3 regions of the Nocardia sp. NPDC058519 genome follow, and region 2 is predicted to be linked to each of the others. Evidence: riboswitches for the same ligand, from Rfam matches in the RefSeq annotation. Region 2 holds a riboswitch; each other region holds the start of a gene.
The links. A riboswitch is a leader RNA that binds a small molecule or an ion and turns the genes downstream of it on or off. The one in region 2 is predicted to bind cobalamin.
Positions count from the first base shown of each region.

Region 1 (9,552 bases), on a different contig from region 2:
CCTGACAGTTCTCGACCGCGCAGCCGCCGCTGCCGCCGAGTCAGCGGAACCCTCGCTGGCTGCGGTCTCCCGGTCCGCCGCCGAGGGTGCCGCGCGTGCGCTGACCGAGACCCCGACCCAACTGAGCGTGCTGCGCGCCGCCGGAGTCGTCGATGCGGGGGCGCGCGGACTGCTGGTGCTGCTCGATTGCCTCGTGGCGGAAGTCTGCGGTGAGACGCCGGAACGAGTCAGGTACACGCGGGGCGAACGCGCCGACCACGGACCACATCGGCGACCCGGCAGCACCAACGACGACGACAAGCCCGAAAGCAGCGGGCGCGCGGCCGAAGAACCGTGCCGGACTCCTGACTTCCTCGACGACCGCGATCATCGCGAGCAGGCGGCCGATCCGCATTTCGAGGTCATGTACGTGATCTCCGGCACCGACGAGGCGGCCGCGGGTGGGTTGCGGGATCGGCTCGCGGTGCTGGGTGACTCGGTGGTGGTGGTCGGTGACGGTGACACCACCTGGTCCGCCCATGTGCACTGTCGTGATGCGGGCGCGGCCATCGAGGCGGGGCTCGCGGTGGGCACTGTGACGGGCATCCGGATCGAGAGTTTCGCGGTGACCGCGCCCCACAGCGGCAACCACGGGCACGACGCCACCCACCACGCGTACTCCTTGGATGGCGCGCGCGGCGATTCCGGAGCGCGCGAGCCACACGCGAGCCACGATCGGCCACCGGGTCTCGTCGACCGCGAGGTCCACACCGGTGACGACCTCGCTGACCGCGGCGTCCTCGCGGTGGTGGGCGGTGCCGCTGCCGCGCGTCTGTTCGAGGACGCCGGCGCGGTGGTGTTGCGTGGGGATCGGCAACTCGATACGAGCGCCCTGCTGCGGGCGATCCGCGGGATGCCGAATCGGGAGGTGCTGGTCTTGCCCAACGGGGCATTGCCCGCGCAGGAACTCGTCGCGGTCGGTGTGGCCGCGCGTGACGGGTCGCGTGATGTGTTGTTGCTGCCGAGTGCGTCGATGGTGCAGGGCCTCGCGGCGCTGGCGGTGCACGATCGGGGGCGGATCGCGGTGGATGACGCGTTCGCGATGTCGGAGGCGGCGGCGACCACTCGGTGGGGTGCCCTGCGGGCGGCGCGGGTGCGAGCCTTGACCATGGTCGGAATGTGTTCTCCCGGTGACGGACTCGGACTCGTCGGCCACGATGTGGTAATGATCGACCCCGATGTGGTCGGCGCGGGACGCATCCTGCTGGACCGAATGCTCGGTCTCGGTGGGGAATTGGTGACACTACTGATGGGCGCCGATGCGGGGCCCGAACTGGCGCAGGTGCTCGCCGACCATGTGACGGCCGGTTTCCCCGGCGTCGAGGTGGTCGTGTATTCCGGTGGACAGCAAGCGGATCTGGTGCAGATAGGGGTCGAGTAGATGGCGACGTTGAGTGACCGGCTCGACCACGTGCTGGGCGTCAAGGCGGCCGACCGGCTGACCGAGTCGTTCGACATGTCCACGGTCGAGGATCTGTTGCGCCACTATCCGGTGCGCTACGCGACCCAGGGTCAGCCCCTCACCGAGGAGGAACCCGAGGAGGGCGCGCACATCACCGTCATCGGCCGCATCACGAAAACCGAACTGCGCCCGATGAAGAACCGTCGCGGCTCGCTGCTGAAAGTGCAGCTCGACACCGGCGCCAAGCGTCCGCTCGAGGCCACCTTCTTCAACGGTGACAAGGTGCGCTATCTGGTGAAAGAAGGTGTGCGAGCGATGATGTCGGGCACCGTGCACTGGTGGCGGCCCGATCGCTGGAACCTCTCGCACCCCGACTACCTCATCTTGCCCGACAAGCCGGAAGCGGGCGTGGAGGAACTCACGTCCGTGCGTGGCAGCGGCGCGCTGCGCGGCCTCGCACAGAGTGCGAAAGGTGCCGGGGGAGTGGATGCCTCGTTCTTCGAGCGCGAATTCGTTCCCGTGTATCCGGCGACCGCCAAGGTTCAGAGCTGGGATCTGCTGGCCTGCATCCGCCAGGTGCTCGACCAGCTCGACCACATCGAGGACCCGCTGCCCGCCGACCTGCGCGAGGAACGGAAATTCCTCCCGCTCTCGGAAGCGCTGCGCCTGATCCACCTGCCCGAGCACAAGCTGGATATCGAAAAGGCCAGGGACAGACTTCGTTTCGACGAGGCCCTCGCACTGCAACTCGTGCTGGCCGAACGCCGCCACGAGGTGGAGGGCCGCACCGCCCCGGCCTGTCCGCCATCGGCCGACGGTATCGCCGCCACCTTCGACGAACGGTTGCCCTTCGAGCTCACCGAAGGTCAGCAGCAGGTACTCGAGGAGATCTCGCAAGACCTGTCGCGCACCCGTCCGATGCACCGGCTGCTGCAGGGCGAGGTGGGCTCGGGCAAAACGATCGTGGCGCTGAACGCCATGCTGCAAGTAGTGGACTCGGGCCGTCAGTGCGCGCTGCTCGCACCGACCGAAGTCCTGGCCGCGCAGCACTATCGGTCGCTGCGCGCCATGCTGGGTGACCTCGGCAACGCGGGCGAACTCGGTGCCGCCGAGAAGTCGACCAAGGTCGTCCTGCTCACCGGATCGATGTCGACGGCGGCGAAGAAGTCGGCGCTGCTGGACGCGATGACCGGTGAGGCGGGCATCGTCATCGGCACCCACGCGCTCATCCAGGACGCGGTCGAGTTCTACGACCTCGGCCTCGTGGTGGTCGACGAACAGCACCGCTTCGGTGTCGAGCAGCGAGATGCGTTGCGCGCCAAGGCGAAAGACGGCATCAGCCCGCACCTGCTGGTGATGACCGCGACGCCGATCCCGCGCACCATCGCGATGACCACCCTCGGCGACCTCGAGACCTCCACGCTCACCCAGCTGCCCAAGGGCCGCTCGCCGATCGTCTCGAAAGTCGTGCCGCGCAAACTGCATCCGGGCTGGGTGGATCGCGCCTGGGAACGCATCGTCGAGGAGGTCGGCCAGGGCAGGCAGGCCTATGTGGTGTGCTCGCGCATCGGCGAGGATCCCGACGCGCCACCGGCGAAGGGTAAGAAGGCGGAGAAGGAAGGCCCGACCACCGCGGCCGCCGTCGAGATGTACGAGACGCTGAGCGCCGGTCCGCTCGCCGGTGTGCGCGTGGGCCTGCTGCACGGCAGGCTGCCGTCCGACGAAAAAGACCACGTGATGCGCCAATTCAACGACGGCGCGATCGACGTCCTGGTCTGCACCACCGTCGTCGAGGTCGGTGTCGACGTGCCGAACGCGACCGTGATGGTGATCGTCGACGCCGATCGATTCGGCGTGAGTCAGCTGCACCAGTTGCGCGGGCGCATCGGCCGCGGCAAGCATCCCGGCCTGTGCCTGCTGGTCACCGATGCCGCGCCCGGCGGGACGGCGATGGCGCGGCTCGAAGCGGTGGCGGCGACCACCGACGGCTTCGAACTGTCGGTGCTCGACCTGCGGCAGCGTCGCGAAGGTGATGTCCTCGGCTCGGCGCAGTCCGGTACCGCGCGGTCGCTGCGTCTGCTCTCGCTGCTCGACGACCTCGAGGTGATCACCGCCGCACAGGAACTCGCCAGGCAGGTCGTCGCCGAGGACCCGGGTCTGGTGAACCACCCGGGCCTGGCGGGCATGATGCACGCCGCTGTCGACGGCGAACGCATCGAATACCTCGCCAAGTCCTGACCGGCCACGCGACCCGTCAGCGCGGTAGGCGCGGGTACGGCAGGTCGGTGCTGGTGTGTTCGGTCACGGCCAGGGGGCGCCCGATCTGCGGGAACGCGCGCTGTGGGCACCCGGGCCGCTCGCACACCTTGCACCCGGCCCCGATCGGCACCGCCACCTGCGGATCGTCCAGCTGCAGCCCCTGCGAGTACACCAGCCGGTCGGCGTATTCGATATCGCAGCCGAGCCCGATGACGAAGTTCTTCGACGCCGTCCCGAACCCCTGCGCGGCCGCGGGCGTGGTGCGAGCGATCCACAGGTACCGTCGCCCGTCGGGCATCTCCGAGATCTGGGTGAGAATGCGGCCGGGATGCGCGAACGCCTCGTGGGTGACCCACAGCGGGCAACTGCCGCCCACTCGGGAGAAGTGGAACGCGGTGGCGGACTGCCGTTTCGAGATATTGCCCGCCCGGTCGGTGCGTACCAGGAAGAACGGCACACCGCGCTGACCCTGCCGCTGCAGGGTGCTGAGCCGGTGGCAGACCGTCTCGAAACCGACCTCGAAACGCAGCGCGAGCAGGTCGGCGTCGTAGCGCAGTTCCTCGGCCGAGCGCAGGAACCGCCCGTAGGGCAGGATCAGCGCACCGGCGAAGTAGTTGGCCAGCCCGACTCTGGCCAGCGTGCGGGATTCGCCGGTGAGCGCCCGGGACTCGGCGAGCACGTTGTCGATCTCGCGGCCGTAGAGCAGCAGGCCGAGAGTGGTCGCGATCTGGAAGGCGCGCTGCCCGGGACGCAGCCGCCTGGCCAGGGTGAGGGTTCGCGTGTCGGGGTCGTAGTGCCGTTTCGGGATGGCCGGGTCGGCGCCGTCGCCGCGCACCAGCACCGTGACGCCCGCGCGTTCCTCGGCGATCCTGGCCAGCTGACGATCCAGCGAGCCGATGCTCAGACCGGATTCCTCGAACAGCTGCTCGGCGGCGTGGTCGAGGGTCGAGATGTGGTTGCGATGGTCGTAGAAGAAGTCGCGCACATCCTCGTACGGCATGGGTGTGCCCGGGGCGCCGGCGGGCGTGTCGACGCGCGAGGACAGCAGGTCGAGCTGGTCGGTCGCCGCGCGCAGCCGCCGGTGCATCGCGATCACGATGCGCGCCACCTCGGGCAGCCTGGTGGCCAGTTCCTCGACCTCGGTGATCGGTGCGGTATCGCCGCCGCCCGCGGCCTCCACCAGCACCTCGTGCAGGTCCGAGACCAGCCGCGCATCGGAGTCGGCGGCGAAGAACTGCACGTCGAGGTCGAAGGTCGAGTTGAGTTTCAGCAGCACGGGAATGGTCAGTGGACGCTGATCACGTTCGAGCTGATTGAGATAGCTGGGTGAGAGGTCCAGCGATTTCGCGAGCGCTGCCTGGGTCATCCGCCGTTCTTCGCGCAGCCTTCGTAGCCTGGCCCCCGCGTACATCTTCCGCACGCCGCAGATCTTAACGCGACCTGTTCGCAATGTTTGCTGAAAGTGGCGAATGACTCGGGAGAAGTCCAGTCCTGCAAGGGATTTTACCCGTGGCTACCCGTGCGTAACATGCGAAGGAGCAGGCCGGGCCGACCACACTGCCCCGGACGGAATCTCCGTCCGGGGCAGTGGTCTTCATGCTCGGATCCGCTAGGTCAGCGCAGTGCCGCGGCGGCCGTCACCAGATTCCGCAGCGACGCCTCGACCTCCACCGGTCCGCGCGTCTTCAGACCGCAGTCCGGGTTCACCCAGAGTCGTTCGGCCGGAACCGCTTTCAGCGCGGCGGACAGGGAGACGGTGATCTCCTCGACCGACGGCACCCGCGGCGAGTGGATGTCGTAGACGCCAGGCCCGACGCCGAGCGCGAAACCGGCCGCGTTCAGATCGTCGAGGACCTCCATGTGCGAGCGCGCCGCCTCGATCGAGGTGACATCGGCGTCCAGCCCCGCGATCGCCGAGATGACCTCGCCGAACTCCGAGTAGCACAGGTGGGTGTGCACCTGGGTGGTGTCGGCGACGCCCGCGGTGGCCAGGCGGAACGAATCCACTGACCACTGCAGGTACGCGGGCTGTTCGGCGGCACGCAGCGGCAGCAGCTCGCGCAGGGCGGGTTCGTCGACCTGGATGATCCGCGCGCCCTGGGCTTCCAGGTCGACGGTCTCGTCCCGGATGGCGAGCGCGACCTGGCGGGCCGAGTCACCCAGCGGCTGGTCGTCGCGGACGAACGACCACGCCAGGATGGTCACCGGGCCGGTGAGCATGCCCTTGACCGGCTTGGTGGTCAACGACTGGGCGTACCCGATCCAGGACAGCGTCATCGCCTCGGGGCGAGTGACGTCGCCGAACAGGATCGGCGGGCGCACGCAGCGAGTGCCGTAGGACTGCACCCAGCCCGCCTCGGTGACGGCGAAACCGTCGAGCAGTTCGGCGAAGTACTGCACCATGTCGTTGCGTTCGGGTTCGCCGTGCACCAGCACGTCGAGCCCGAGCTTTTCCTGCAGGGTGATCACGTCGGCGATCTCGGCCCGCATCCGCCGCACGTACTCGGCCTGGTCGATCTCGCCCTTGCGCAGCGCGGCGCGGGCCAGCCGGATGGTCGAGGTCTGCGGGTAGGAGCCGATGGTGGTGGTCGGCAGCACCGGCAGGTCGAGGTGATCGCGCTGCAGGGCGCGACGCTCGTCGGCGGGGGAGCGGGTCAGGTCGTTCTCGTCGAGCGCGGCCAATCGGCTCCGGACCTGGTCGTTGTGCAGGCGCGGGTCGGTCCGGCGGGATTCGGCGGCGGCGCGGGCCGCGGCCAGTTCGCCGGCGACGGTGTCGACACCCGCGGTGAGGGCGGTGGCAAGGATTCGTACCTCGGCGACCTTCTCGGTGCCGAAGGCCAGCCACGAGCGCAGCCGCTCGTCCAGGCCGGTCTCGGGGGTCAGCGAATACGGCACGTGCAGCAGCGAGCACGAACTCGACACCGCCACCGCGTCGGCGCTGCCGAGCAGGGTGCCCAGGGTGCCGAGGGCAGCGTCGAGGTCGGCGCGCCAGATATTGCGGCCGTCGACCACGCCCGCCACCAGCAGTTTGCGAGCAAGGGCGGGCAGCGCCGCGACCGCCGAGATATCGGAGCCCGCGGTGAAATCGAGCGCGACACCCTCGATCGCGGTCTCGGCCAGCGCCGCCAGAGCGGCGTCGGGGTGCCCGAAGTAGGTGGCGACCAGGATCGCGGGCCGGTTCTGCGCGGCAGACAGCGCGCTGTAGGTCTGGCCGACCAGGGCGATCTCCGCCTCGGTCAGGTCGGTGACCAGCACCGGTTCATCGATCTGCACCCATTGCGCGCCCGCATCCGCCAGCTGGGCCAGCAGGTCGAGGTACAGCGGCAGCAGTTCGGGCAGCCGCTCCAGCGCGGCGCCGTCGGCGGCCTTGGCCAGCTTCAGGAAGGTGATCGGACCGATCACCACCGGACGTGCGGGGACACCGAGTTCGATCGCCTCGTCGAGTTCGGTCAGCAGCTTGCCGGGATGCAGCGAAAAGGTGGTGGCCGCGTCGATTTCGGGCACCAGGTAGTGGTAGTTGGTGTCGAACCACTTGGTCATCTCCAGCGGAGCGACCGTGTCGGTGCCACGCGCGGCCGCGAAATAGCGGTCGAGCGGGTCGGCGATCCCGGCCACCCGCGGCGGCAGTGCGCCGAGCAGTTCAGCGGCATCGAGCATCTGGTCGTAGTAGGAGAAGGTGCCCACCGGCACCGAATCCAGTCCCGCCGCGGCCAGTTCGGTGAGCTGGGCGCGACGAAGCTGACGGCCGACCGCGTGCAGGTGCGCGGCATCGGCACGGCCGGCCCAGTAGGACTCGGTGGCGCGCTTGAGTTCCCGGTTCGGGCCCACTCGCGGAAGGCCGAGAACCGTTGCGGTGAACGGTGTGTGTGAAACAGTCACGGAGATTCTCCAGTGTCGTGCAGGGAGAGCCGTCGCCTTTTCGCGGGCACACGCCACCCGGCCGGACCATGTCGCGAACGGTACGACGGGTCGGCATCGGTGGTCCGCGCGCCCGATCCACGAGGCGGTGGCCGCCGGATACGGCGTATCCGGCACAGTCGGCAGGTCTTCGGACTCGCGGGCACCGGTCGTGTGATCGACCGACCTACTGGCCGTCGCTTCCCAGGCATGATGCCCAGTGCTGATGACGGCGGTCGTTCCTGCTCACCGCTGCGGGACAGTCCCGGATTCTCACCGGGTTCCCTCTCACCCGGTGCGGAACATGATCCGCACCCGGGTTTCGACGCCTACGCGGGAGGTCGGGGCTCCGACTCTTCCACCGCGCAGGCGAACCAGCTGCGCCCCCAGCATAGGCCCTCAACGGGGGCCCGGGGCACCGCCCGGTGGCGAACAGTGCCGTGACCTGCGGTTGCGCCCACATTGTCCACGCGCACCGCTGACCGCTCCTCGCGGTGAGATGTGACGGCCTGATGAACGCAACTTCGCAGGTAGGCGGGTGTGCGGTGTGAAGAATGCTGCGAAGCCACCTTGCGTGTCCGGCCCCGGCTCGCGGCCGGGTACCGTAGGCCAATGTTCTCGAAAGTCTTGGTCGCAAATCGTGGTGAGATCGCTATCCGTGCCTTCCGCGCGGCCTACGAACTCGGCATCGGAACGGTCGCGGTGTTCCCGTACGAGGATCGCAATTCCGTCCATCGCCTGAAGGCGGCCGAGTCATATCAGATCGGTGAAGAGGGTCACCCGGTTCGGGCGTATCTGTCGATCGAGGCGATCATCGACGCCGCGGTGGCCGCCGGCGCCGACGCGATCTACCCCGGCTACGGATTCCTGTCGGAGAACCCCGACCTCGCCGCGGCCTGTGCCGCCGCGGGCATCACCTTCATCGGACCCACCGCCAAGATCCTCGAGATGGCGGGCAACAAGGCCACGGCGATCGCCGCGGCCAAGGCGGCCGGGCTGCCGACGCTGAAGTCCAGCGAGCCCTCGGCCGATATCGACGAATTGCTCACCGCCTCGGCCGAACTCGAATATCCGATCTTCGTCAAGGCTGTCGCCGGTGGTGGTGGTCGTGGCATGCGCCGGGTCGCTACGCCCGAGCAGTTGCGTGAGTCGATCGAGGCGGCGTCGCGTGAGGCGGAGTCGGCGTTCGGTGATCCGACGGTGTTCCTCGAGCAGGCGGTGGTGAACCCGCGCCACATCGAGGTGCAGATCCTGGCTGATCAGCACGGCAATATGATGCATTTGTTCGAGCGGGATTGTTCGCTGCAGCGTCGTCATCAGAAGGTGATCGAGCTCGCGCCCGCCCCGAATCTGTCTCCTGAACTGCGCGAGCGGATCTGCGCCGACGCGGTGGCGTTCGCCCGCCAGATCGGCTACATCAACGCGGGCACTGTGGAGTTCCTGCTCGACGAGCGCGGCAACCACGTGTTCATCGAGATGAACCCGCGTATCCAGGTGGAGCACACGGTCACCGAGGAGATCACCGATGTCGACCTGGTGCAGTCGCAGCTACGGATCGCTGCCGGTGAGAGCCTCGCGGACCTGGGCCTGAGTCAGGAGACGGTGCAGATCCGTGGCGCCGCGCTGCAGTGCCGCATCACCACCGAGGACCCGGCCAACGGGTTCCGCCCCGACACCGGCCGCATCACCGCCTACCGCACGCCGGGCGGCGCGGGCATCCGTCTCGACGGCGGCGCGAACCTGGGCGCGGAGATCGGCGCCTACTTCGACTCGATGCTGGTCAAGCTCACCTGCCGTGGTCGCGATCTACCCGCCGCCGCCGCGCGCGCCCAGCGCGCGCTGGCCGAATTCCGTATTCGTGGCGTGACGACCAACATCCCGTTCCTGCTCTCGGTGCTCGACGATCCCGATTTCCAGGCGGGCCGGGTGACCACCTCGTTCATCGACGAGCGTCC
Region 1 is NZ_JBHXNK010000001.1:198,009-207,560, reverse strand. It holds gene ACFWPK_RS00965 (DAK2 domain-containing protein) at 1-1,420, shown strand, start outside; gene recG (ATP-dependent DNA helicase RecG) at 1,421-3,679, shown strand; gene ACFWPK_RS00955 (short-chain fatty acyl-CoA regulator family protein) at 3,696-5,120, opposite strand; gene metE (5-methyltetrahydropteroyltriglutamate--homocysteine S-methyltransferase) at 5,315-7,579, opposite strand; cobalamin riboswitch at 7,722-7,919, opposite strand; gene ACFWPK_RS00945 (pyruvate carboxylase) at 8,210-9,552, shown strand, end outside.
Region 1: it holds a riboswitch for cobalamin, as region 2 does, so the genes downstream of both, metE (5-methyltetrahydropteroyltriglutamate--homocysteine S-methyltransferase) here and ACFWPK_RS29750 (FecCD family ABC transporter permease) in region 2, are expected to answer to the same signal.

Region 2 (9,552 bases):
ACAGTGTTCGCGTCGGTGTCGGTCTCGCGTTCTGTGGCATGGTCCGTCAGGGTGACGGTGTGGTGCGGTACGGGCCGAATATCGGCTGGGTCGATGTGCCGGTCGGTGCGACGCTGTCGGAGCGGCTCGGTGTTCGGGTAGTGGTCGGCAACAATGCGAACCTCGGCGCGCTGGCCGAGCGCGAACGCGGTGTCGGTGCCGGGGTATCGGACCTGATCTACCTGCACGGTGAGGTCGGCATCGGTGGTGGCGTCATCATGGGCGGCGAACTGCTCGGTGGCGAGGGTGGCTACGGCGGTGAGGTCGGGCACATGATCGTGAACCCCGGCGGGCGGGCGTGCCGGTGTGGGTCGCGCGGCTGTCTCGAGGCGGAGGCGGGGGAGCTGGCCTTGATCGCGGTGGCGGGGCGTGCCGATCTCACCGGGCGGGCGGCGGTTGAAGCGATCGTCGACGCGGCCGCCCGCGGTGACGCCACCGCCCGCGACGCGCTGCACCAGGTCGGCGACTGGCTCGGCTACGGGGTGGCCAACCTGGTGAACATCTTCAACCCGACGATGGTCGTGTTCGGCGGGGTGCTGCGCGAGATCTACCTCGGCTCGGCCGCCCAGGTCCGCAGCAGGCTGGCCGTGAACGGACTGCTCGCGGTCCGCGAACGTGTCCGGCTGCGGACCTCGGCGCTGGCCGACGACGCGCCGCTGATCGGGGCCGCTGAACTGGCGTTCGCCGATGTGCTGACCGACCCACTGCAGACACTGGCGCGTAGCTCCGGCGGTTGACCGGTTGACGTCGGCAGGGCGGCTATCGTGAAAGCCATGGCGACGACGACCAGGATCGGCACGCAGATCAACGCGCCTCGTTCGACCGTCTACCGTCTGCTGCTCGACGGCGACGCGGTGGCTGCCTGGATGATGCCCGACGGGATATCTGTCGATGTGCATCGGTTCGAGCCGGTGGAGGGCGGATCGTTCTCGATCACCCTCACCCATGACGAGCCCGTCGACGTGGGCGAGACAGGGCAGCACGATGCGGGAACGGTGCGCCAGCAGCACGACGCCTACTTCGGGACGTTCCGCTCGCTGACCTCGGATGAGCAAGTGGTCGAGGTGCTGGAATTCGTCACGGAGAAGCCGGACATGACCGGGGCGCAGACCGTCACCTTCACCCTGACGGACGCCGGCGGCGGCACCTACCTCGAAGTACTGCACGAGGGGGTTCCGGCAGGGCTCGGTCCCGCCGAGAACGAAGTCGGCTGGCAGATGGCGCTGACGAAACTGGTGGCGCTCGCTGAGCGGGGCACGACGGACTGAGCCCCGCTCCGTTGCGACGGTTCACCGACAGCGCGGTCCGCGCACAGCCGGGCCCGGGGTTACCGTACGGCGTCGTCCGCGCGGGGTGTGATGCCAGAGGCGGGGACGAGGTTCCACGTTTCGAGCTGCTTGCGGATCTGTTCGGCCGCATCGATATTGAGTGGTCCGCTCGTCCACAGCGCGTACGGCAAGTTGAAGAACCGGCTGTCGCGGACCGCGCGCAGACCGTTGATACCGGGCTTGGAGCGCAGCAGTTCGACCTTCTGCTCGTAGCTCTGGCCGGGGTAGTCGACGAACATGATCGCGTCCGGGTCGGCGGCCGCGAGCCGCTCCCAGGAGACCTTGGTCCAGGTGTCGTCGACATCGTCGAGGATGTTGCGGGCGCCCGCGGCTTCTAGGATCGCTTGCGGCGCACCGTATTTCCCGCTGGAGTAGATAGTGTCGGTGCCGCTGTCGAACAGGAACACCGTCGGGGTTCGCGCCGGTTTCGGGGCCGCGGTCAGGGCGGCGAGCCGGTGGTCGAGATCGGCGGTGACCTCCCGCGCGCGGTCGGGGTGGCCCGTGATCGTGCCGAGGTCGGTCAGATCGGTGCGCAACGCGGTCCATGGTTCGACGGTGCCGCGTGCGGCGGCGCCGTCGAGTTGGCGACAGCTCTCGGTGAGGACGTAGGCGGCGATGCCGTCTTTCCGCAGTGACGCGGGGGTGAGGTTGCTCGCCTCGTCGTAGCCGTAGCTCCAGCCGGCGACCATGACATCCGGGCGCTGGGCGAGCACGGTCTCGCGCGAGGGGTACTCGGGGGCAACGGATTTCAGGCCGTCTACGACGTCGGCGCCGTAATGGGCGCGCAGGGTGCCTGCATCGCGCTGGATGCTCGAGACCGCGACGACCTGGTCCTGCGCACCGAGCGCGAGCACCATCGAGATGAGATTTCCGTCGTTGACGAACAGTCGCTGCGCGGGGGCGGGGAACTGGGATTCCTTGCCGCAGTTGCGGATCGGGATCGTCGTCGCGGACTCTGTGGTGGTGCCGGTGCAGGCCGTCAGAACGGCGGCAAGGGCAGTGGTGGCCAGGATCCGGCCGTGGTTCTTCATCGTCGCGCCTCTCGCGGGGTGATCAACAGGTGGTTTTCGCCGGTCAGCGGGTGCTGGACGCGCGTCGCGTCGACACCGAACACCTCGGCGACGACATCGGGTGTCAGCGCCTGGGCCGGTGGTGCCGGTGCTCGGGCAGAACCGTTGTGCAGCACGATGATTCGATCGCAGTAGCGATCGGCCAGTGACAGGTCGTGCAGGGCGGCGACGACGGTTCGGTTCAGGCTCCGCATCAGGGTGAGCAGTTCGAGCTGATGGGTGACGTCGAGATGGTTGGTCGGTTCGTCGAGCAGCAGTACCGGGGTGTTCTGCAGCAGCGCACGTGCCAGCAGAACCCGCTGCCGTTCGCCGCCGGACAGCTGGTGCACCTGCCTGCCCGCGAAACCGGCGAGATCGACCGCGGCCAGCGCCTGTGCCACCTGCTGCTGTTCGCGCGGGGCGCCGAGTCCCCACGGCGGCAGATAGGGCGTCAGCCCGAGGGCGACCACCTCGCCGGCCAGCATGTCGGCGGGCGGGGTCTCGTCCTGCGCCACCAACGCCACCGTCGCGGCCCGTTGTCGCGGCCGCATCGTGTGCAGGGTCTGCCCATCCACGAGCACTCGACCCTGCCTGGGTTTGTCGACTCCCGCCAGCACCCGCAGCAACGTCGATTTACCGCTGCCGTTGGGCCCGACGATCCCGACGATTTCCCCGGGCTCGATCGAAAAGTCCGCGCCGACCACGACATTCCGTCGCCCGATAGCGCAGGTGAGCGTGACCGCTCGCACTTCGCCTGAGCTCGCTGAAATATTGCCCGGGCAGGCCTCCTCGCTGGATGGGCGTTCGACCTGGGTGGAGTCGCTCATGACGTGCCGAACTGGTAGCGGCGTCTGCCCATCAGCAGAAGGAAAGTCGGAGCGCCGATGAGGCCGGTGAGTACGCCGACCGGGATCTCGGTGGGGCGCACCAATATTCGGGTGGCGGCGTCGGCGACCACCAGGAACAGCGCACCGCCGAGCGCGCAGGTGGGGAGCAGGTTGCGGTGGCGGGGGCCGACGATCATCCGGGCGGCGTGCGGGACGACCAGGCCGACGAAGCCGATGCCGCCCGACACCGCGACCAGGACACCGACGAGCACCGCCAGCAGCACGAACAGGCCGATGCGCAGCCGTCGCACCGGGACGCCGACCGACGACGCGGTGTCCGCGCCGAGCGTGAGCGCGTCCAGCCAGCCCGCGCTCGCCATGAGGATCGCGCCGCAGGCCAGCACCACGGTCAGCGGCAGGGCGATGGTCGTCCAATCGGCACCGGCGAGACTGCCGAGCAGCCAGAACAGCACCGACTCCGCCGCCGCGGGATCGGTGCTGCGAAAAACGAGGAAACTGCTGAACCCGGCGAACGCCGAACCGAGCACGGTGCCGGTGAGCACCAGCCGCAGCGGCGTGAGACCGCCCTGGGCGAACGCGATCAGGAACACCAGGGTCGCGGCGCCGAACGCACCGAGCAGCGCACCGCCGGACAGCGCCCAGATGCCCGCACCGGCGAACAACCCGGAGGTGATGACCGCGGCCGCGCCTACACCGGCCCCGGAGGAGACGCCGAGCAGGAATGGGTCGGCCAGTGGGTTGCGCACCAGCGTCTGCATCGCCGCACCGGCCAGTGCCAATCCGGCGCCCACCACCGCGGCCAGCAGTGTGCGTGGCACCCGGAGCTGCCAGACGATGGTGTCGATACCGAGATCGGTGGGTGTCGCGCCGGTGAGCCGGGCGATGAGGGTGTCGAGCACCGCGGACACGGGCACGATCTCCGCACCGAATCCGGTGGCACCGATCATGGCCGCCAGCAACAGCGCCCCGATCAGGGGCAGCGCGAGCGAGATCCGGGCACGGATCATCGCGAATTCTCCACAGGCAAGGCGCGGCCCTTTCAGAGGGTGTCCCGGCGAGGGAGGTCTGACTTTCGCCGCGAGGCGATCACAGTGGCGCGACCGTTCCGGAGTGACACCGGATTCCCGCACCCGCCGGGAATAACGCCCAGACTCTAACGCGGCACTCCGTGCCAACCAGGAGCCGGGCCCTTCAAATCATGGAAAGGCTAATGGTGTTCGGGGGGTGGTCGTGATTGCTTGAATCCGTCTATGTACCGACCGAACACCTTTCGACCCGGCCTGCGTGGCCGCGCCACCGCCGCACTTCTCGCGATGGCAACCGTTGCGACGCTCGGCCTGACCGGCTGCGCACAGGGCAACGACGCACCGGTCGGCACCCCCGACGCGCCGCTGCCGACCGAGGTTCCGCCCGGGACCACGCTCGTCGTCGCCGATCAGCAGGAACGGCTGCAATCGGCGCTGCGGCTGTCCGGCGAGCTGGACAAGCTGCCGTTCAAGATCGAGTTCGCGAACTTCGTCGGTGGTCCGGCCATCCTCGAGGCCTTCCGGGCGGGCGCGGCCGATGTCGGTCAGGTCGGCGATGTGCCGCCGATCCACGCGCTGGCCGCGGGGCAGGACGTGCCGATCATCGGCTCCTATCAGACCAATCCGAAGGCGATGAAACTCGCGGTCGCACCGGGCCGTTCGATCTCGAAGCTCACCGATCTGAAGGGCAAGAAGATCGCCTACGCCGAGGGCACCGCCCAGCAGGCGTCGGTGCTCAAGGCACTCACCAAGGCGGGACTGAAGCCCACCGATGTGGAGCTGGTCCGGCTGCAGCTGGCCGAATTCCCGGACGCGGTGCGCACCGGTCAGGTCGATGTCGCGCCGCTGATCGAACCCAATGTGACCAGGTTCCTGCGCACCCAGGGCACCTCGCTGATCCCGGATTCGGAGACCACGGGCATCTACAGCGGTCTCGCCTATGTGTACGCGCGTCGCGCGGTGGTCCAGGATCCGGCGAAAGCCGCCGCGACCCGCGCCCTGGTCGGCGCGTTCGTGCGGGCCTGGCAGTGGACCAACACCCATCGCGAGGAATGGGCGACCCGCTACTACGTCGAGGGCCAGAAGGTCAGCGCCGACGATGCCGAGCGGATCGTCGAATCGCTGGGCACCTTCACGTTCCCGCACCTGGACCAGCAGCTGATCGCCCGGCAGCAGACCACCATCGACGCGATCGACGCCGTGGGTGAACTGCCCAAGAAGATCAAGGCCGTCGACGGCTTCGACCTGCGCTTCGATGCCGCGGTCACCGAGGCCGTCACCGCCAGCGGGGCGGCGTTCGCGCCGGCGGCGGGCTGATGGCCACCCTCGACGTCGGCGTGCTGCGCCGGATCAGGGCGAGCACGGCACCGGTCGAGGCGCTCGCACCGCGTGGCCGGGGCAGGCGCAGGCTGGGACCCGGCAAGCCCATCCCGTTCGGCTTCGCCCTCGGACCCGCCCTGCTCATCGGCACCTGGGTGGTCGGCTCCGCGATCGGCGCCATCGACCCGGAGACACTGCCCGCGCCGTGGACGGTCGCCCGGACCGCGGGCGAGCTGATCGCCGACGGCCGGTTGCAGTCCAATCTGCTGACCTCGTTGCAGCGGGCCGTGATCGGCCTGGTCCTCGGTGTGGCGATCGGCGTGGTGCTCGCGCTGGTCTCGGGCCTCAGTCGGCTCGGTGAGGCGGTGGTCGACGGTCCCGTGCAGATCAAGCGGGCGATCCCGACGCTGGCGCTGATCCCGTTGTTCATCGTCTGGTTCGGGATCGGCGAGCAGATGAAGCTGATCGTGATCACCACCAGCGTGCTCATCCCGATCTACATCAATACCCATGCCTACCTGCGCAGCGTCGACGCGCGCTATGTGGAACTGGCCGAGACGGTCGGGCTGTCGCGGTGGGGTTTCCTGCGCCGGATCGCGCTGCCGGGATCGCTACCGGGCTTCTTCCTCGGGTTGCGGCTGGCGGTGACGATTTCCTGGCTGGCGCTGGTGGTGGTCGAACAGGTCAACGCGACCAGCGGCATCGGCTACCTGATGACGCAGGCGCGCACCTACGGCCAGATCGACGTGATCGTCGTGGGTCTGGTGATCTACGGACTGCTCGGACTGTTCGGCGACCTCGCCGTGCGGGCTACGGAACGAAAGGTGCTGGCATGGCGACAGACACTGGGCGACTGAGCTCCGACGAGCGGGTCGTCGTACGCACCCGCGCTCTCACCCGCGGCTTCGGCACGCGAATCGTGTTGAACGGCATCGATATCGAGATCCGGCGCGGCGAGTTCGTCGCGCTGCTCGGGCGCAGCGGTTCGGGCAAGAGCACGCTGCTGCGGGCGCTGGCCGAACTCGATTCCGAGGTACCGGGTTCCGGTGAGCTCACGGTGCCGACGCAGCGCGCGGTGGTGTTCCAGGATTCGCGGCTGCTGCCGTGGGCGCGGGTGCTCGACAATGTGGTGCTCGGGTTGACCGGTCGCGACGCGGACCAGCGGGGACGATCGGCATTGGCCGAGGTCGGGTTGGCCGGGCGCGAGAAGGCGTGGCCGCGTGAGCTTTCCGGCGGCGAGCAGCAGCGGGTGGCATTGGCCAGATCGCTGGTGCGTGAGCCGGAACTGCTCCTGGCCGACGAACCGTTCGGCGCGCTCGACGCGCTGACCAGGATTCGGATGCACGCCCTGCTGCAGGCGCTGTGCGAGCGGCACCGGCCCGCCGTGCTGCTGGTGACCCACGATGTGGACGAGGCCGTGCTGCTCGCCGATCGGGTGCTGGTTCTCGACGAGGGCCGGATCACGATCGATCAGCGCATCGAGACCCCGCGCCCGCGCAGGCACGCGCACCCGGAGTTCGTCCGGCTGCGGGAAGCGCTGCTGACCGGGCTCGGCGTCGACACAACAGAATCAGAGAAAGTGAAACAGGCCTCATGAGTGCACCGCGTCAACTGAGTCTCAACGCGTTCATCTACCCGTCCGGACACCACGAGGCCGCCTGGCGGCACCCCGACAGCAGGCCCGACCGCATCTACGACGTCTCCTACTACCAGGAGATCGGGCGCACCGCGGAGGCGGCGAAGCTCGACGCGGTGTTCTTCGCCGACGGTCCCGCCCTGCGCACCGACGTGCGTCACAATGCCGCGCCCGGCCTCGAGCCGATCACCCTGCTCACCGCGATCGCCGCGGCGACAACACATCTCGGTCTGATCGCGACCGCGTCGACCACCTATTACGAGCCCTACAACCTGGCGCGGCTGTTCTCCTCGCTCGACCACATCTCCGGCGGACGAGCGGGCTGGAACATCGTCACCACCGGAACCGACCTCGCCGCGGCCAACTTCGGGCTGGAGCGGCACCCGGATCACGCCGAACGCTATGCCCGCGCACGGGAATTCGTCGACGCGCTGGTCGGGCTGTGGGACAGCTGGGAAGACGATGCGATCGTGCTCGACCGCGCCGCCGGGGTTTACGCCAATCCGGACAAGATCCATCCGATCGACTTCGTCGGCGAACATCTCAGTGTGCGTGGCCCGTTCAACTCGGCGCGGACACCGCAGGGACGTCCGGTACTGGTGCAGGCGGGGGCATCGAACGAGGGTCGAGCTTTCGCCGGCAAGTACGCGGAGGCGATCTTCACCGCCCACCAACGACTTTCGGACGCGCAGTCCTTCTATGCCGATATCAAGTCCAAGGCCACCGAGTTCGGCCGGACCGCCGACGAGGTGAAGATCCTGCCGGGGATCAGCCCGTTCATCGCCGACACCGAGGCCGCCGCACTGCGTTTGGAGCGCGAGTTCAACGAGCTGACCGTGCCCGAATACGGGATCAAGCAGCTGGAATCGATCACCGGCACCTCGCTGCGCACCCTCGCGCTCGACGAGCCGGTTCCCGTGGAGGTGTTCGCGGGGGCGGGCGATGTCACCGACAACGCGCGCAGCAGATTGCAGGTGGTGGCGGGGATCGTCGAGCGGGAACGGCCGACCCTGCGTGGGCTGCTGCACCGGCTGGCGGGTGCGCGCGGACACCGGGTGTTCGCGGGTACGCCCGAACAAGTGGCCGACACCATCGAGGAGTGGTTCACCCAGGGTGCGGCGGACGGCTTCAACGTGATGCCGCCGTACTACCCAGGTGGGCTCGAGGTGTTCGCCGAAACGGTGGTGCCGATCCTGCAGGAGCGCGGGCTGTTCCGCACCGAATACACCGGGACCACATTGCGCGACCACTTCGGGCTCGCGCGCCCGGAGAGCCGGTTCGCCCGCACCGCCGCCCTAGCCGGATGACGGTGGGCTGTAACAGTCAGCACAGCACTCGCCGTCCGGTGACTCAGCTGCGGTCCATGGCGCTGGCGGTGTTCGTTCCTTCCGCCGTCTACGGAATCGGTTCGGGCGCAGCGGCTCCCATGTTGCCGCTGCACGCGCTCGAACTCGGCGCGTCGGTCGGAACCGCGGGTGTGGTGGTCGCCATGATGGGCTTCGGGCTCATTCTCGGCGATCTGCCCGCGGGGTGGCTGGTGGCGCGCACCGGCGAGCGCAAGGCGATCGCGCTCGGCTCGTTGACGTGCGCACTCGGCCTGCTCGTGGCCATCCTCGCGCCGAATATCGCCGTTTTCGCGGTCGGGCTACTGATCAATGGCGCCTCGGGTGCGGTGTGGGGCCTGGCCAGACAGACCTACATCGTGGCCGTGGTGCCGAGTGTCGATCGGGGACGGGCCTTTTCGGCGCTGGCCGGGTGGATGCGGTTCGGGTTCTTCGCCGGACCTTTCCTCGGCGCGGGTGCGGTGCACTGGCTCGGCCCGGTCGGCGGGCTGTGGATCCAGCTCGTCGCCATGCTCGTCGCGGGTGCGCTGGTGTTCGCCATGCCGGAGACCGATGGATCGCCGACGGTGGTCAGCGACAACACCATTCGCGCGGTGGTGGTCGAACATCGCAAACTGCTCAGCACGCTCGGACTCGGCGCCCTGCTCATGGGAGCGGCACGGGCGGCACGGCAATCGCTGCTGCCGTTGTGGGCGGTGCACATCGGTGCCGACGCGGCGACCACCAGCATCGTGTTCGGTATCGCGGGCGCCGTCGATGTGCTGATGTCGTATCCGGCCGGAATCTGGCTGGATCGGTACGGCCGCAGGGCGATCGGCGTTCCCGCGATGATCGCCTTCGCCGCGGGGTACGCCGCGTTGCCGTTCGCGGGGTCGGTGGTCGGGCTGACCGCGGTCGCCGTGCTGCTCGGCTTCGCCAACGGGTTGAGCAACGGTGTGATCATGACCGTCGGCGCCGATGTGGC
Region 2 is NZ_JBHXNK010000037.1:3,774-13,325, forward strand. It holds gene ACFWPK_RS29730 (ROK family protein) at 1-776, shown strand, start outside; gene ACFWPK_RS29735 (SRPBCC domain-containing protein) at 813-1,307, shown strand; gene ACFWPK_RS29740 (ABC transporter substrate-binding protein) at 1,367-2,398, opposite strand; gene ACFWPK_RS29745 (ABC transporter ATP-binding protein) at 2,395-3,243, opposite strand; gene ACFWPK_RS29750 (FecCD family ABC transporter permease) at 3,240-4,271, opposite strand; adenosylcobalamin (AdoCbl) riboswitch at 4,277-4,416, opposite strand; gene ACFWPK_RS29755 (ABC transporter substrate-binding protein) at 4,515-5,606, shown strand; gene ACFWPK_RS29760 (ABC transporter permease) at 5,606-6,466, shown strand; gene ACFWPK_RS29765 (ABC transporter ATP-binding protein) at 6,442-7,206, shown strand; gene ACFWPK_RS29770 (LLM class flavin-dependent oxidoreductase) at 7,203-8,552, shown strand; gene ACFWPK_RS29775 (MFS transporter) at 8,549-9,552, shown strand, end outside.

Region 3 (9,552 bases), on a different contig from region 2:
TAGGAAAGATTCAGGGGCCCGTCGGGGCTACGAACATGCTGCGATCAGACAGGTGGCGATGGCGGCGATTCCCTCGCCGCGGCCGGTCAGACCGAGACCGTCCGTCGTGGTTCCGGACACCGAAACAGGGGCGTCGAGGAGTTCGCCGAGGACTTTTTGCGCCTCGGCGCGGCGGGGGCCGATCTTCGGGCGATTACCGATGACCTGCACCGCGGCGTTCACGACTTCGAAGCCCTCCTCGGCCAGCAGCCTGCGGACCTCGGTGAGCATGGCGGCGCCGGTGACGCCGGCCCATTCGGGACGGCCGACGCCGAAGACAGCGCCGACGTCGCCGAGACCAGCGGCGGAGAGCAGGGCATCGCAGAGGGCGTGGGCGGCGACGTCACCGTCGGAGTGGCCCGCGCAACCGTCGGCGTCGGCGAACAGCAGACCGGCCATCCAGCAGGGGCGTCCCGGCTCGATGGGGTGCACATCGCTGCCGATGCCGACTCTCATCGGGCAACCGCCTGCTCGACGGAGGGCCGCCCGGCGGCCGGGGACCCGTTGCCGAGGAGCGCCTCGGCCAGGTGCAGGTCGAGGGGGGTGGTGATCTTGAATGCCAGTGGGTCACCCGGGACTGTCTGCACGGCGACACCGAGGCGTTCGACCAGGCCCGCGTCGTCGGTGGCGCCCACGTCGGTGGCGTAGGCGCGGCGCAGCAGGTCGGCGGCGAAGCCCTGGGGGGTTTGGATGGCGCGCAGGTGGGCGCGATCGGGGGTGCCGGTGACGACGCCCGCGTCGTCCACCGATTTCACGGTGTCGACCACGGGCAACGCGGGGACCACGGCCTGGCTACCTGTCTGGAGCTCGGCGGCCACTCGCGCGATCAGCTCGGGTGGCGTGAGCGCGCGTGCGGCATCGTGCACGAGGTAGAACGCGGCGTCGGGTGCGGCAGTGATGCCGGCACGCACCGAATCGGTGCGCTCGGCGCCGCCCACGACCACCTGCACCGGCACAGGGGGCATCGAACCGCCGGTCAGCGAGGTGGTGGTGGACAGCAGCGCGGATGCGGCCTCGACCAGTTCGGCGGGCACGACCACGACAACCCGGTGCACCGCACCGGACGCGATCAGACCGTCGACGGCCAACCGGACCATAGGTGTGCCGCCGACCGGAACGAACGCCTTCGGGGTGGGTTCACCCAGGCGCACGCCACGACCGGCGGCAGGGACCAGTGCTACGACAGGTCGCACTTGTTCAAATTTCTAGGAAGCCGCGGCGAGGACCTCGTCGAGCAGCGATTCAGCCTTGCCGTCGTCGGTGCCCTCGGCGAGCGCGAGCTCACCGACGAGGATCTGACGAGCCTTGGCAAGCATCCGCTTCTCACCGGCGGACAGGCCGCGGTCCTGCTCACGACGCCACAGGTCACGAACCACTTCGGCCACCTTGTTCACATCGCCGGAGGCGAGTTTCTCGAGGTTGGCCTTGTAACGGCGGGACCAGTTGGTCGGCTCCTCCGTGTGTGGCGCGCGCAGCACCTGGAAGACGCGGTCGAGACCTTCCTGGCCGACGACGTCACGGACGCCGACGTATTCAGCGTTCTCTGCGGGAACCCGAACGGTCAGGTCGCCTTGCGCAACCTTCAGGACCAGATACTCTTTCTGCACACCCTTGATGGTGCGGGTCTCGATTGCTTCGATCAGCGCCGCTCCGTGGTGGGGGTAAACGACGGTGTCTCCGACCTTAAAAATCATGTGTCCCGTGCCCCTTTCGATGTTCACAGTTTAACATGCGACTCGATAACGGCGCGATCAACTGTGCAGGTCAGGGCCACAACGAGGCCATCGCAGGGGTTGACAATACAGAATCGGTGTGCATTGTGTTGCGCCAGAACGGGTTAACCACCAGCATAGCGACCGGTTATCGCGCGTCGGGAACCCGGCATCGATCCGGCAAACGCGCTCGAGACACCGAACTGTTACTTCCGCACCCGCGCGTCGCGAGCCCGAACGTCACCCGCGCGAAGTGAACTACTACGCTGCCTAGTTACTAACCTCCGATCCCCTTGTGGACGGAGTGAGCCCGGTCGACATGGAGGACAAACCGTGACTGCCCTGAAAGCTGTGACCGCCCTGTCGGCGCGACGTCGCATGGCGACGGTTGCCGCGCTCGCCGCTGCCGCGGGTATCGCCCTGACCGGCTGCAGTGCCGGCCAGATCACCCAGACCTCGTCGCAGGCCGCCGCCATCAACGGCAACCACGCCAATGTCGGCGACATCGCCCTGCGCAACGTGCACATCGTGTACCCCGAGGCCACCGCCGAGCACGACAAGGGCGGCAAGGCGGTGATCGCGCTGTCGATCATCAACACCAGCGAGACCGTCACCGACGAGCTGACCAGCGTCAGCACCGACCTGGGCCAGGTCAAGATCACCGGGCCGGGCGGCGACGCCAAGTTCGTGCTGAAGCCCCAGCAGACCGTGGTCGTCGGCACGGGCGAGACCAAGCCCGCCGCGGCCGACGATCACCACGGCACCACCACGGCGGCGCCGACCACCACGGCCGCGCCGACAACTGCCGCGCCGACAACTGCCGCAGCCGGCCAGGACACCCCGTCGATCGATCCGGTGAAGAACCCGGCCACGATCGAGATCACCGGCCTGTCCAAGGACATCGTGCCCGGCCTGACCTACAACGTCACCTTCAACTTCAAGGACGCGGGCACCGTGCAGGTGGCCGTCCCGGTCGACGCCGCCGCGGTCGCGCGCATCGAGAACGAGAAGTCCGGCCCCGCGCCCGAGGGTGCGGGCGGCGGTCACTGAGACCAGCAGTGCGCAAGAGCCGTCGCGAACTTCGCGGCGGCTCTTCTCTTTGTGTCGGTTCTCTTTGTGTCGGTCCTGCTCCGTAGGGTGCGCCTGTGGCCAAGACCAAAGCAGTCTTCCGGTGCTCCGCGTGCACGCACGAGGTGTCCAAATGGGTGGGTAAGTGCCCCGATTGTGGCGCCTGGGGAACAGTGAACGAGGTGGCCGTTTCGGCGTCCACGGCGGCCCCTGGGCGCCGGGCGATGCTGCCCAGTACAGCGGCGGCACCGCTGTCGCAGATCGACGCCAAGGTCACGCAGGCGCGGTCGACGGGGGTGAGCGAGCTCGATCGGGTACTCGGGGGCGGTGTGGTGCCTGGGTCGGTGGTCCTGCTGTCGGGTGAGCCGGGTGTCGGCAAGTCGACGCTGCTGCTCGAGGTCGCGTTCCGGTGGGCGGCGGCGCGCGAGGAGACCGCGCTGTACGTCACCGCCGAGGAATCGGCCGGACAGGTGCGGTTGCGGGCCGATCGGACCGGCGCGGTGCACGACCGGGTGTACCTTGCGGCCGAATCGGATCTGTCGATCGTGCTCGGGCATGTGGAGCAGGTGCGGCCGTCGCTGCTGGTGGTGGACTCGGTGCAGACCATGCTGGCGCCGGAGGTGGACGGTGTGATCGGCGGTGTCACCCAGGTGCGCGCGGTCACCGCTGCGCTGACCTCGCTGGCCAAGGCGACCGGGATCGCGGTGCTGCTGGTCGGCCACGTCACCAAGGACGGGAATGTGGCGGGCCCGCGCACGCTCGAGCACCTGGTGGACGTGGTGCTGCAGTTCGAGGGTGACAAGAACTCGTCGCTGCGGATGGTTCGCGGCATCAAGAACCGCTTCGGTAGCGCCGACGAGGTGGGCTGCTTCGAACTGCACGACGACGGCATCGCCTGCGTCGACGATCCGTCCGGGCTGTTCCTGCACCACCGCACCGACACCGTCCCAGGAACCGCGGTGACCGTCGCGATGGACGGCAAACGGCCGCTGGTGGCCGAGGTGCAGGGGCTGACCGTCAAGACCGAGATTCCGCAGCCGCGCCGGGCCGTGAGCGGGCTGGACTACAACCGCGTCGCCATGGTGCTCGCGGTGCTACAGAGCCGAGGACGGGTCTTCCTCGGCAAGCACGATGTGTACGCGGCGACCGTCGGCGGCATGCGCTTGCTGGAGCCGACGGCCGATCTGGCCATCGCGTTGGCCATCGCGTCCGCCGAGGCCGATATCGCGCTGCCCGCGGGCTGGGTGATTCTCGGCGAGGTCGGTTTGGCGGGTGAGGTCCGCAAGGTCACCGGGCTCGGCAGGCGCCTGGCCGAAGCCGAGCGTTTGGGGTTCACCACCGCTCTCGTTCCCCCCGGTTCGGAGAAAACCAAGACCGGGACGATGCGTATCCACGAGGTCGGGGATCTGCGCTCGGCCCTTCGATTGGCAGAACTCCGCAAATCCCGCGCACCCCGCGAGATGGTGGCCGTGGAATAACTCCGGCAACCGCCCGATTCGGCGCCGATCATCTATTACCCCGGCAATGTCCATTGACGGCGTGGCCGATCCTGCGAACACTGCAAATCAACCCATCTTGAACATGTGACCTATGGCGCACCCGCACAATGCCACCGACGTGCGGGAACGCGGCATCAAGAGGCGAGGTTGAAGGGCTCCGCGGCGCTGCGAACGGCACCGAGCTGGGCGACGACCATGTACGCGCCCGCCGGCACCTGCAGGCGGTCGCCCGCGCACTGCGGCTGCGAGGTGGTGCCGAACCAGGTGCCCTTGTACGAGAGTTGTTCACCGGCCTTGAGCGTCTTCAGTTCCGCCGGGTCGTCCTGGTTGCAGTCGTTGCTCGCCCAGAGCCTGCGCTGCCCGTCGAGGGTGTAGACGAGGAACTGTGGACCCGCCCCGAGGTCGCGCGAGCAGGCCGCCGACGAGATGTTGGTGATCACGGTGCCGAACGCGGGCTGGTCGCCGACTCGGTAGGTCGGCTGGCCGACTGTCACCTTCAGCGCCAGCGACTGATCCGGGCACGGCTGTGCCGCCGGCTGGGCGGCGGCACTCGCTGTCGTGGTCGGCGGGGCAGACCCGCTGCTGGGTGTACTCGACGCGCTAGTCGGAGTCGAGCTCGTCTCGGACGCGCTCGACTCCGCCGACGTGGTGGTACTCGCGGCCGCGTTATCGGCCCCACCCGAATCCCCGCCGCGCGCGACCATGGTGACGAGCCAGATCACGATCGCGAGCGCGACGATGATGACGCCGATCGCGAGTGCACGGCGGCGCCAGTAGATCTCCGGTGACAGCGGTCCATTCGGTTCCAGCACGCCTCAACGGTAAGCGCAGCGCGCAGGGGCGCGCTCGATGACCTCGGCGTGTCGGCGGTTCAGGCCATCTCGCCGATATTGCCGACGGTGCGCCGCAGCTGCGCGCGACCGTCTTCGAGCTGGTAGGTGACGCTCGCGATAGCCAGCTGACCAGCGGCAACACGCTGGGCGATGATCATCGAACGCTGCATGAGCAGCTTGCTGGTCTCCTCCACGTGGCGCGCCTCTAGGTCGTCGACCGTGTTGAGTCCTTCGCGGCGTCCGAGCAGGATCGACGGCGTCACCCGCTCGACCACGCTGCGAATGAACCCACCGGGCACCTCGCCGCCGTCGAGCGCGTCGATGGTGGCCTTCACGGCACCGCAGCTGTCGTGACCGAGCACGACGATCAGGGGCACATTGAGCACCTCGACGCCGTATTCGATCGAGCCGAGCACCGAACTGTCCACGACGTGGCCCGCTGTGCGCACCACGAACATGTCGCCGAGCCCCTGGTCGAAGATCAGTTCGGCGGCGACGCGGGAATCACCGCAGCCGAACAGGATCGCGTGGGGGTTTTGGCCTTTGACGAGTTTGGCTCGGTCGGCGGCACCCTGGCTAGGATGCTGCAGAGTGTCATTGACGAAGCGCTCATTGCCTTCACGCAACGACTTCCAGGCACTTATCGGATTCGAACCAGGCATACCGACCATTGTGCACATGCCCTCGGTTACCAGCGAGTCCGCCACGTTACGCGTCGGCAAAGAGCGCCTGGCCGAGAGAAAACGAGAACGGTGAGTATCGACGCGGAATCCCTGCTCAGCTGGTTCGGCGACACGGCGCGGGCACTGCCGTGGCGCGAGCCGGAGGCGACCGCATGGCACATCCTGATGAGCGAGATCATGCTGCAGCAGACGCCCGTGGTGCGGGTGGAGCCGATCTGGCGCGAATGGGTGGCGCGCTGGCCGGTGCCGTCGGCGATGGCGGCGTCGTCGCAAGCGGAGGTGCTGCGGGCGTGGGGCAAGTTGGGGTATCCGCGGCGGGCGTTGCGGTTGCACGAGTGCGCGCGGGTGTTGTCGGCCGAGCACGGTGATGTGGTCCCCGCCGATGTCGACGTGCTGCTGAGCCTGCCGGGAATCGGCGCCTATACCGCCCGCGCGGTGGCCTGTTTCGCCTACGGCCAGCGAGTTCCCGTGGTGGACACCAATGTTCGGCGCGTTGTCGCGCGTGCGGTGCACGGCCGGGAGCCGGGCAACCCGTCCGCGCGCGATCTCGCCGAGACCGAAGCCCTGCTGCCGATCCCGGTGCCGCGAGCCGCGACCTTCTCGGCGGCCCTGATGGAACTGGGCGCTTTGGTCTGCACTGCCCGCAATCCAGACTGCGCAGGCTGCCCGCTGCCGACCTGTGCCTGGGTCGCGGCGGGCAAACCCGCCGCCGAAGTGGCACGCAAGGTGCAGAAGTACGAGGGCACCGATCGTCAGGCCCGTGGGCGGCTGCTCGATGTGCTGCGCGACGCGTCAGGCCCGGTCGAGCGGATCCGCCTCGACCTGGCATGGACCCGGGATCCGGGTCAGCGCGCGCGGGCGCTGGATTCGTTGCTGGTCGACGGGCTGATCGAGCAGACCGATGACGGGCTGTTCGCGCTCGCGGGCGAAGGAAGCACCGCCGGGTAGCAGGACGCCGACCGGCTCACCTCGTGACGCGTCGCAGGAACCGGCCGACGTGTTCGCGGTAGGCCTCGGGTTGTTCGTCGTGCACCAGATGCCCGGCCCCTTCGATGCGCACGTACTCCGCATCGGAAACCACCTCGGCCATCGTCAGCATCTGGCCCGGCGGCGTGATGGTGTGCTCGCCTTCGATGAGCAGCGCGGGCACCCGCAGCGACTTCCACTCGGTCCAGAAGTCGCGCGTGCCCCACTCTTCGGAGATCGCGCGGAAGGTGTCCACCTCGCCGTGCAGTCGGTAGCCGTCCGGCGCCGCGGTGAACGCGCGCAGGAAGTAGGTGCCCGCGACCGGGCCGAAGTAGTCGAGCACCGCCTGCTCGTCGGCGAACGGTTGCGGCCAGGAGTGGATCAGCTCGGCCCAGTGGGCGGCGGTGCGGCCGGTGAAATCGGGGGCGATGTCCTCGACGACGATCGCGCGCACCCGCTCGGGATAGGTCGCCGCGAAGACCCAACCGTGGATCGCGCCCATCGAATGCCCGACGATCACCATCGGTTCGGTGATCGCGGCGGTGCGCTCGGCCAGGTCGGCCACGAACGCCTCCGTCGTGAGCTCGGCGGGGGTCGGCCGACCGTGCCCGGCCGCATCGACGGCGTAGATGTGCCCGTATCCGCGCAACCACGGCACCTGGTCGGCCCAGGTCCGCGCACTGCCCATCAACCCGTGCAACAGCAGGATCGGGACGCCGGACCCACCTTCGTCGTTCAACACCCTGCCGATTGTGCCCCAGAGCGGGATGTTTCCCGAGCGGTCGTATTGTCGGCTCCATGGCTGTTGTGAAGATCAATGCGATCGAAGTTCCCGAGGGCGCGGGCCCCGAGTTGGAGAAGCGGTTCGCCGCGCGCGCGGGCGCGGTGGAGAACTCCCCCGGTTTCCTCGGCTTCCAGTTGCTGCGCCCGGTCGCCGGCGACAACCGGTATTTCGTGGTGACGCAATGGGATTCGGAGGAATCGTTCGCCGCGTGGCGTGACGGTCCGGCCCGCGCGGCGCACGCCGGAAACGGTGGCGACGGCGAGCGTCCCAAGCCGGTGTCGACGGGTGCCTCGCTGCTCGAGTTCGAGGTCGTTCTCGAAGTGCCCGCGAAGGCCTGACAGCGGCGTTTCCGCTGGACATGCGGTTGCGCGTATTGACGTGGGTGGCTCGCGGCTGTCACAGTTCGAGGGAACATCCGCGAGGGTGCGCGGTAATCCGGTGTGAATCCGGAGCGGTCGCGCCACTGTATCCAAGTACCGGGTCCCCGGTGCCGGAGAGCCAGACACCGGCACCTTCGCGCCACACTTCAACCGTGGGACGCGTATCCCTAGAGGAGGACTCGAATGGCTATCGCGCATTCACCCAGCCGGTCTACCGGCCTCGACACCCTGGCAACCGTGCTCGTCACGGTCGGCGTCGTCCTGCTTGCACTGCTCGCCCTGTACCTGGTCGGTTTCGACCAGGGGGCCGTCTCGCGTAGCGGGATGTTCCTGCACGAGCTGATGCACGACGGACGTCACCTGCTGGGTGTTCCGTGCCACTGATCGGATCACTCAAGACCCTGCTGTTGCGCGGCCTGCTGGCCGGCCTGATCGCCGGCCTGCTGGCCGCGACAGTGGGCTACTTCGTCGGCGAGCCCCAGGTGGACGCCGCGATCGCCATCGAAGAAGCCGCGGCCGCTCCGGCCGAACACGGCCACGAAGCCGCGGAACCGCAGGGCCATTCCCACGGCGACGAGGAAGAGCCGCTGGTCAGCCGGTCGGGCCAGAAGGCGGGCCAGTTCCTCGCGCTCGGCTTGGCCGGGATGGCGTTCGGCGCGTTGTTCGCGTCGGCGGTGAATGTGGCGCGCAGGTTCACCACATTGTCCGGGCCCCAGTTGTCACTGACCTCAGCGGTTCTCGCGTGGGCGGCGATCGTCGCGGTGCCGTTCTTCAAGTATCCGGCCAATCCGCCCGCGGTCGGCGATCCGGAAACCATCAACGAACGCACCTGGCTGTGGGTCGCGGCCGTCGTCCTCGGCCTGCTGGCCGTCGCGGCAGCCGTCGCGGCCTACCGCGCGCTCGCCGCGTCGGACACGTTGCGGCTCATCGCCGGGGTCGGCGCGTTCGTCGTGGTCACCACGGTCGGCTACGTGCTGCTGCCCGGCGTGAACGAGGTGGCCGACGACTTCCCCGCCACCCTGCTGTGGAATTTCCGGGTGGCCTCGCTGGCCGAAACCACCACGCTGTGGGTGAGTTTGGGGCTGGCGTTCGCCGCGCTCACGGAATTCGCTTCGCGGCGTAGCACTGCGGTAGTGGACAAGGTTCCTACCGCAGGGTGATCCTCGCGAGCAGTGGAGAACGGCAGTGTCGGTGTCATGACCGGCACTGCCTTTCTTGTTTCCACCAGTCGTCCGCGCGCCGTGCATGTCGCGTTCGGCGGGCTCATCACCGCGCTCGCCGCCGGCGTTGCCGAGGGACTGTTGCGCGCCGTCCGTGGTGGCGACGAATTCGGGGCCACCGCAACGGGTTTGCTACCCCGGCTCGCCATCTACCTGGCCGTGGCCGGGGTCGCGCTGTACATGCTGAACGGCAGCCGGGTGGCCCGCGCGCTGCTGACCGTCGGCATCGGCGTGGTCGGCCTGGTCTCGCTGATCATCGAGCCGCTGGCGGTCGTGTTGTCCACCGACGACTACACGACGCTGTTCGACGGTATGTCGCCCAGCTCGATCGTGCTGGCGGGCTGCCGAACCGTCCACATCCTGGCGGT
Region 3 is NZ_JBHXNK010000020.1:2,646-12,197, forward strand. It holds gene ispF (2-C-methyl-D-erythritol 2,4-cyclodiphosphate synthase) at 28-495, opposite strand; gene ispD (2-C-methyl-D-erythritol 4-phosphate cytidylyltransferase) at 492-1,232, opposite strand; gene carD (RNA polymerase-binding transcription factor CarD) at 1,245-1,733, opposite strand; gene ACFWPK_RS21565 (hypothetical protein) at 2,085-2,801, shown strand; gene radA (DNA repair protein RadA) at 2,897-4,297, shown strand; gene ACFWPK_RS21575 (hypothetical protein) at 4,453-5,130, opposite strand; gene ACFWPK_RS21580 (carbonic anhydrase) at 5,190-5,813, opposite strand; gene ACFWPK_RS21585 (A/G-specific adenine glycosylase) at 5,904-6,782, shown strand; gene ACFWPK_RS21590 (alpha/beta fold hydrolase) at 6,799-7,542, opposite strand; gene ACFWPK_RS21595 (antibiotic biosynthesis monooxygenase family protein) at 7,599-7,922, shown strand; cobalamin riboswitch at 7,961-8,113, shown strand; gene ACFWPK_RS21600 (CbtB-domain containing protein) at 8,148-8,348, shown strand; gene ACFWPK_RS21605 (CbtA family protein) at 8,339-9,124, shown strand; gene ACFWPK_RS21610 (hypothetical protein) at 9,161-9,552, shown strand, end outside.
Region 3: it holds a riboswitch for cobalamin, as region 2 does, so the genes downstream of both, ACFWPK_RS21600 (CbtB-domain containing protein) here and ACFWPK_RS29750 (FecCD family ABC transporter permease) in region 2, are expected to answer to the same signal.